One region of the Xenorhabdus doucetiae genome, then DNA from elsewhere that is predicted to be linked to it. Evidence: predicted binding sites of a transcription regulator. Region 1 holds the regulator's gene; the other holds the start of a gene.
The links. Region 1 encodes CRP, which controls carbon source genes, mostly activating them, when cyclic AMP is high. Its sites were predicted from a motif close to ATGTGANNNNNNTCACAT; they were not measured.
Positions count from the first base shown of each region.

Region 2: XDD1_RS03390 (NupC/NupG family nucleoside CNT transporter) is a predicted target of CRP. The motif match lies at 2,372-2,389, and genes of this name have one in related genera.

Region 1 covers NZ_FO704550.1:3,883,618-3,887,400, forward strand. The annotation lists gene XDD1_RS16965 (phosphoribulokinase) at 30-899, shown strand; gene crp (cAMP-activated global transcriptional regulator CRP) at 1,380-2,012, shown strand; gene XDD1_RS16975 (aspartate aminotransferase family protein) at 2,076-3,299, opposite strand; gene XDD1_RS16980 (aminodeoxychorismate synthase component II) at 3,521-3,783, opposite strand, start outside.
Region 2 covers NZ_FO704550.1:688,920-692,702, reverse strand. The annotation lists gene deoC (deoxyribose-phosphate aldolase) at 50-829, opposite strand; gene XDD1_RS03390 (NupC/NupG family nucleoside CNT transporter) at 933-2,198, opposite strand; gene XDD1_RS03385 (TatD family hydrolase) at 2,539-3,309, opposite strand; gene XDD1_RS03380 (patatin-like phospholipase family protein) at 3,310-3,783, opposite strand, start outside.

The DNA of each region.
Region 1 (3,783 bases):
CGCCAATTTTATTGATAAGGAGTCTGTTCATGTCTGCCAAACATCCCGTCATCGCAATCACTGGCTCCAGTGGCGCAGGAACCACCACAACCAGTGTCGCCTTTCGCAAGATTTTCCAGCAATTTGACGTCACCGCCGCACTGATAGAAGGGGATAGTTTCCATCGTTATACTCGTCCTGAAATGGATGCCGAGATTCGGAAAGCAAGAGAACAGGGCAGACATATCAGCTACTTTGGGCCAGCCGCCAATGATTTCAGCATGCTGGAGAAAACCTTTTTTGACTATGGGGAAACGGGCAATGGTCGCTGCCGAAAATATCTCCATACCTATGATGAAGCCGTCCCCTATAACCAATTGCCGGGGACTTTCACACCGTGGGAACCCTTGCCGTCAAACACAGATGTGCTGTTTTATGAAGGTTTGCACGGGGGGGTTGTCACGCCACAACACAATGTCGCCAGCCATGTTGACCTGTTGATTGGCGTTGTGCCTATCGTCAACCTGGAGTGGATACAAAAACTCATCCGTGATACCAGCGAGCGCGGGCATTCCAGAGAAGCGGTCATGGATTCCGTTGTCCGCTCAATGGATGATTATATCCGCTATATCACTCCCCAATTTTCACGTACCCACATTAATTTCCAGCGTGTTCCTACCGTTGATACCTCTAACCCTTTCTCTGCCAAGGCTATTCCCTCACTGGACGAAAGCTTTATCGTGATCCGCTTCCGCGGTCTCACTCAAATTGATTTCCCTTATTTGCTGGCCATGCTTCAGGGTTCATTTATTTCCAGCATAGATACTATTGTCGTTCCCGGAGGAAAAATGGGGCTGGCAATGGAATTAATTATGGCGCCGCTGGTTAAGCAATTACTGGAAGGCAAAAAAATCTCATAATTTTCCTATTTATATCCTATGAACTTCAAGTTGCCGCTCGCAAGACGAAAGTCGTTTATTAATGACGAGTCTATTTTTAATAAAGCAGGTAACAAAAAATAACGTTACCTGTTTCATTTAAATAAATAGACCGTTTTTTAACAATAAATTAGGTGATAGAAATAAATGTAAAATCAACAAGACCGTCTTTTTTGCCAAACTTCTGGTAATCTGACAACCCGTTTAATAGGCTGAAGCGATACAGGAGGAGACAGAAACGTTTTCCTGTGTTACAAACAAGGCTACAAACGTGGACTGGCAAGGTATATGGATTAAGATCAATATGCCAGCATTCTCGTATCCTGATAATCCATATAAAGTTCCCGTTTGTCAGTTTTTCAGCAAGTTATATGTTAAGCTATTGACTTTATAAAGCCAGCCTGAAGAGAAACCCAGTTTCTCACATCATAAGGGCAGAAATAACAACAGAGGATAAAGCGAATGGTTCTCGGCAAGCCACAAACAGACCCTACTCTTGAATGGTTTTTGTCACACTGCCATATTCACAAATATCCATCCAAGAGCACGCTTATTCATCAAGGCGAGAAAGCAGAAACGCTTTACTACATTGTTAAAGGTTCAGTTGCTGTTCTAATAAAAGATGAAGAAGGTAAGGAAATGATTCTCTCTTATTTAAATCAGGGAGATTTTATCGGTGAACTTGGATTGTTTGAAGAGGGGCAAGAACGTACTGCATGGGTGCGGGCAAAAAGTGCCTGTGAAGTGGCTGAAATTTCCTATAAGAAATTTCGCCAGTTAATTCAGGTCAATCCTGACATTCTGATGCGTTTATCTGCTCAGATGGCGAGTCGCCTACAAACCACTTCCGAAAAAGTAGGTAACTTAGCCTTTCTGGACGTGACCGGCCGTATCGCCCAGACGTTGCTCAATTTAGCCAAACAGCCGGATGCAATGACGCACCCTGATGGTATGCAAATCAAAATCACACGTCAGGAAATTGGGCAGATTGTGGGTTGTTCCCGTGAAACGGTTGGCCGTATTTTGAAAATGCTCGAAGATCAAAACCTGATTTCCGCACATGGTAAAACCATCGTGGTTTATGGGACACGCTAATTCCCGATAAACCTGAAATCCAGCCAGTGCAACCTGTTACTTCGCACTGGCTTTTTTATGGCTTCACCTGTTTTGGGTTAACCATCGGGATATCGCCATCTCCAGCCGTATCATGCCCTCGACGATGTCATCCTCAGGAATGATCAATGAAGGGGTAAAGCGCAAAATGCTGTCTCCCGCACTCAATAACACCAATCCCAGCTCCGCCGCTTGCTGCAAGATTTCTCTGGCCTTACCCTGATATTCTGCTTGCAATACCGCCCCAATCAGCAAACCCTTGCCACGAAATTCGTGGAAAATGCCATATTTTTGGTTCATCATTTCCAGGGCATGGATGATCATATCGTGACGTTTTTCCACGCCTGCCAGCACTTCTGGCGTGTTGATAATATCCAGCGCAACGCAGCCGATAGCACAAGCCAACGGATTTCCGCCATACGTCGTGCCATGCGCGCCGGTTTCCATAGCTGCCGCGATGGTATCGGTCGTTAACATCGCACTGATCGGGAAACCGCCGCCCAGCGCCTTTGCGGTCGTCAAGATATCCGGCTGTACGCCATAATGCTGGTAAGCATACAACTTGCCTGTACGCCCCATCCCACTTTGCACTTCATCAAAAACCAACAGAGCCTGATGCTTATCGCACAATTCACGCACGCCATGCAGAAACGCCATTGTTGCAGGTGTGACGCCCCCTTCCCCTTGAATCGGCTCTAAGACAACGGCACAAGTGTGATCATCAATCACCGCTCTGACCGCATCCAAATCATTAAAAGACACATGGATAATATCCGCCGGTTTGGGGCCAAATCCTTCAGTATATTTTGGCTGTCCTCCGACCGAAACAGTGAAAAAGGTGCGTCCATGAAACGCCTGATGAAAAGCAATAATTTTGGTTTTATTGGGATGATGGCGAGTAATCGCATAACGACGAGCCAATTTAAAGGCGGCTTCATTGGCTTCCGCGCCTGAATTAGCGAAAAAGACCTTCTGCGCAAAGGTTGCATCAATCAATTTTTGTGCCAAGGTTAAGGCTGGTTCATTGGTAAAAATATTGCTGAGATGCCACAATTTTTCACCTTGCTGTTTCAGGGCATTCACCAAAGCCGGATGACAGTGCCCCAAAGCCAATACCGCGATACCGCCGGCAAAATCAATATATTCTTTACCCTGTTGATCCCATACTCGACTCCCTTGCCCTCTGACAGGAATAAAACTCGCCGGCGCATAAATAGGCAACATCACCTGATCATAGGTACTTCGGTTTGTTGCTTTGCTTTCTCCCATTTCCCTCACCTTATTTTTATCTGCTTGTCGTACTTCAAGATACATTTATTATCCCCCGCGCTGCGGGGGATAATAAGCGGCTTTTGTCTTGCGAGCGGCAACTTGAAAATTATCGGGTATATTTGCCATTTCAAAGTGAAATAATAGTCATAAAATATGAATAAAAAATCACGCAAAGGCAAATAAAAAATAACGAATGAGGAAATGTGATGGTATCTGGATTAATATTTGAGGAAATTATTCAATAATTCATGCCCCTGCTCACTCAGAATACTTTCCGGATGAAATTGCACCCCTTCCAGTGGCAGAGTACGGTGACGTATTCCCATAATTTCATCGACATCACCATTGCGCTGACTCCATGCTGTCACTTCAAATGAAGCCGGCAGCGTTTCTGCGGCAATCACCAGAGAGTGGTAACGTGTGACAGTTAATGGATGAACCAATCCTTTAAATACCCCTTGCTGGCTATGGTGAATTAAAC
Region 2 (3,783 bases), 1.0 Mb from region 1:
CATCTTCGTCACACCATTTTAGTATGCACGCAATCAGTGATTATTGATCTCAATAACCACTACTGTGTTTTTGGCTCTGGTGTCCAAGCGTGGTCAGTAAACTGCCCAACAAACTGGACGCACCAAAACGGAAATGACGGGCATCCACCCAGTTGTCTCCCATAATACGTTCCGCCAGTGCCAAATATTGTGCCGCTTCTTCGGCAGTGCGCACGCCACCCGCGGGTTTAAAACCGACACTATCAGCGACACCCATATCACGGATCACACTCAACATAATCTCGGCACTTTCCAGCGTCGCATTAACCGGCACTTTACCGGTTGAGGTTTTGATAAAGTCGGCACCTGCCTTGATGGAAATTTCCGCAGCTTTGCGAATCAAGGCCGCTGTTTTTAATTCACCGGTTTCAATAATAACTTTGAGCCAGACGCCCGATTCAGCACAGGCGGTTTTACACGCTTTCACCAAGTCAAAACCAATCTGCTCATTACCGGCCATCAATGCGCGATAAGGGAAAACCACATCCACTTCATCCGCACCGTAGGCGATGGCAGCACGGGTTTCAGCCAGTGCAATGCCGATATCATCATTGCCATGCGGGAAGTTGGTCACCGTCGCAATGCGAATATCGGGAGTTCCCTGTTCACGTAATACCTTGCGTGCCACGGGAATAAAACGCGGGTAGATACAGATAGCCGCAGTCTGTCCGGCCGGGCTGTTGGCCTGACGACACAGTGTGGTCACTTTTTCATCGGTATCATCATCATTAAGAGTTGTTAAATCCATCAAACTCAGCGCACGCTGAGCGGCAGCGGTTAAATCGGTCATAAACTCTCCAACGGTATTATTATCGTGACTGAATCAGTTTAGGAAAAACAAAAGCAGGTGAGAAATCTCACCTGCATTCAACTTGCTACCTACCCCCGGTGTCTTACAGCGCGAGGAAGAATCCGGCAATGGTTGCACTCATCAAGTTAGAGAGTGAACCCGCCAATACGGCTTTCAAGCCGAAACGGGCAATGTCACCGCGACGGTTTGGTGCCATGCCACCCAAGCCGCCCAGCAGGATCGCCACAGAAGACAAGTTAGCGAAACCGCACAGGGCAAAAGAGATGATGGCTTTAGTATGGTCAGAAAGCACTTGCAGACCCGCCGCCTGAACCACATCATCAGCTTTCAGGTACTCACCAAAGTTCATAAATGCCACGAATTCATTGACCACTAATTTCTGGCCGATGAAAGAACCCGCGATGGTGGCTTCATTCCACGGAATACCGATCAGGTAAGCGATAGGGGCGAAAACCCAACCTAAAACCAGTTCCATTGATAATTGCGGATAATCAAACCAGCCGCCGATACCGCCTAAGATCCCGTTCAGCAAAGCAATCAATGCGGTGAATGCCAACAGCATTGCGCCGACGTTCAGGGCCAACTGCATACCGGCTGACGCACCCGATGCCGCCGCATCAATCACGTTAGCAGGACGATCTTCCGCCGCAATCAACGACATCGCGTCAACGGTATCCTGCGTTTTTTCTGTTTCCGGCACCATCAGTTTTGCAAACAGCAAACCACCGGGTGCGGCCATAAATGAAGCCGCAATCAGGTATTCCAATGGCACGCCCATTTGCGCGTAACCCGCCAGCACGGACCCCGCAACCGAAGCCAAGCCACCACACATCACGGCGAACAACTCAGACTGGGTCATGGTCGCAATATACGGGCGCACAACCAGAGGCGCTTCGGTGTGACCGACGAAAATATTCGCCGTTGCAGACAAAGATTCAGTCCGTGAGGTGCCCAATAATTTTTGCAATCCGCCACCCAATATTTTGATGACAAGCTGCATAATGCCCATGTAATACAACACGGCAATCAGTGATGAGAAGAAAACAATCACCGGCAGAACACGCAGGGCAAAAACAAAGCCGCCACCGCCGAACAATTCAAACATTTTGTCGGAAACCAAGCCGCCAAAAATAAAATCAGTCCCTTTTTGCCCATATCCAATCACGTTGGAAACGCCTGCCGACATTCCCTCCAGAACGTCTTTACCAGCGGGGACATAAAGTACAAATGCCCCAATACCAACCTGAATCAGAAAGGCGCCGAGGACGGTACGAATGTTAATGGCTCGATAGTTACTGGAGAAGAGTACTGCGATAAAAACCAGTACTGCCATCCCGATCAGGCTCATAAGGAGTTGCATTGGAAGAATCCCTGTTCACTGAATAAATAATAAGAAAATATGTCAGCTATCCTATAAGTTCCTACTGACATTGTGTGCGAGCCGATTATACCTAGGACCAAAAAAGAACAAGCAACTAACATCACAAATTAATGCAGCAAAAAGTAATATAAAAACAAAAAATGAGACATTCATCACATAAAACCACCTAGTTTCGGTGGGATTAGATAATTTAACGGAGAAAAAGGTAAAAAATAGGACAAACAAGCGAGAAATGTAAGTTAAACATTATTAATATTTATTATCCCCTTACCTTTCAAATGACCCGCTAAGATCAATGTGATATCACTCAGCCCAATGCAAATCGCGTCACACTATTTTGATAAATCTGATTAGCAATTTCATCCGGCGGTTCTTGGCGCAACTCACACAATGCAGAGAAAACCTGGACAACTCTTTCGGGGCGATTTGGCTCTCCCTGAAACCCCGATAACGGCATATCAGGCGCATCTGTTTCCAAGACCAAAGATGACAGCGGCAATTGTGCAAAGGTATTACGTGTCTTTTGTGCCCTGTCGTAGGTAATGGTTCCCCCGACACCGATGTAAAATCCCAGACGAATAAAGGCTTGAGCTTGGGATAAACTGCCTGCAAAACCATGAATAACGCCTGCTCGTGGCAACTTGTGCTTTCGCAACATTGCTGCTAATTGATCATGGCTTTTTCTGGAATGGAGTATCACGGGCAAATCATGCTGTTTAGCGAGTTTTAATTGCACTTCTAACAGGCTTTTCTGCTTGTCAAACTGCGGATCAGGCATATAAAGATCAAGGCCAATCTCTCCTACCGCGACACATTTGGCACCTTTTTCCTGTAATCTCTGCGCCAACTCATCTAAATGGGTCTCTTGGTGTTCAGCAACATAGAGCGGATGTAAACCCAATGCCGCATAAATCGGGGAGTAAGCCTCAGCTAACGCAGAGACTCTCTGGAAATTCATTTGGCTTATCGCGGGAACGATGATCTTTTCCACGCCCATTTGTCTGGCTTGTTGCAGGCTGGCTATTTCATTCCCCGCAAAAGGGGGAAAATCAAAATGGCAATGGGTATCAATAAACACCTAATTATCCAAGTTATCCAAATTATTTATCATAACAGTTTCTGTCGTTTGCCCATTATCCATCATATCAGGCACAGGGGACCCTACTATTGGGTGATGATTAGCACTGCTCAGGAAATGGTTTCTGCGAAAACAATGGCGATTGAAGCCATCAGCATTTAACCCCGAACGACATGCTCCGTAACTCTTACGTTCAGCATAGCCAAATTTTCCGCCAACAAAAGTGTGCCCAATTGCTGCCAGAAAATACCGCCCGCAACGCCGCCCCAAATGATAATCCTGATTAAGTGCACTAAGCCGGCTTCCCAATGCCATTGCCGCCAAGGGTGCTGGCGGATAGATTTCGAAAATTTGTACATCATCCGGCGGATTTTCGATAAACTTCTGGGTCTTACGATAACTCTGTGCATGGAGGTTGAGCATCTTGACCATCTTTTGCAAGCTACTGGCCTCTAACCAGCGCTCCATGCGCTT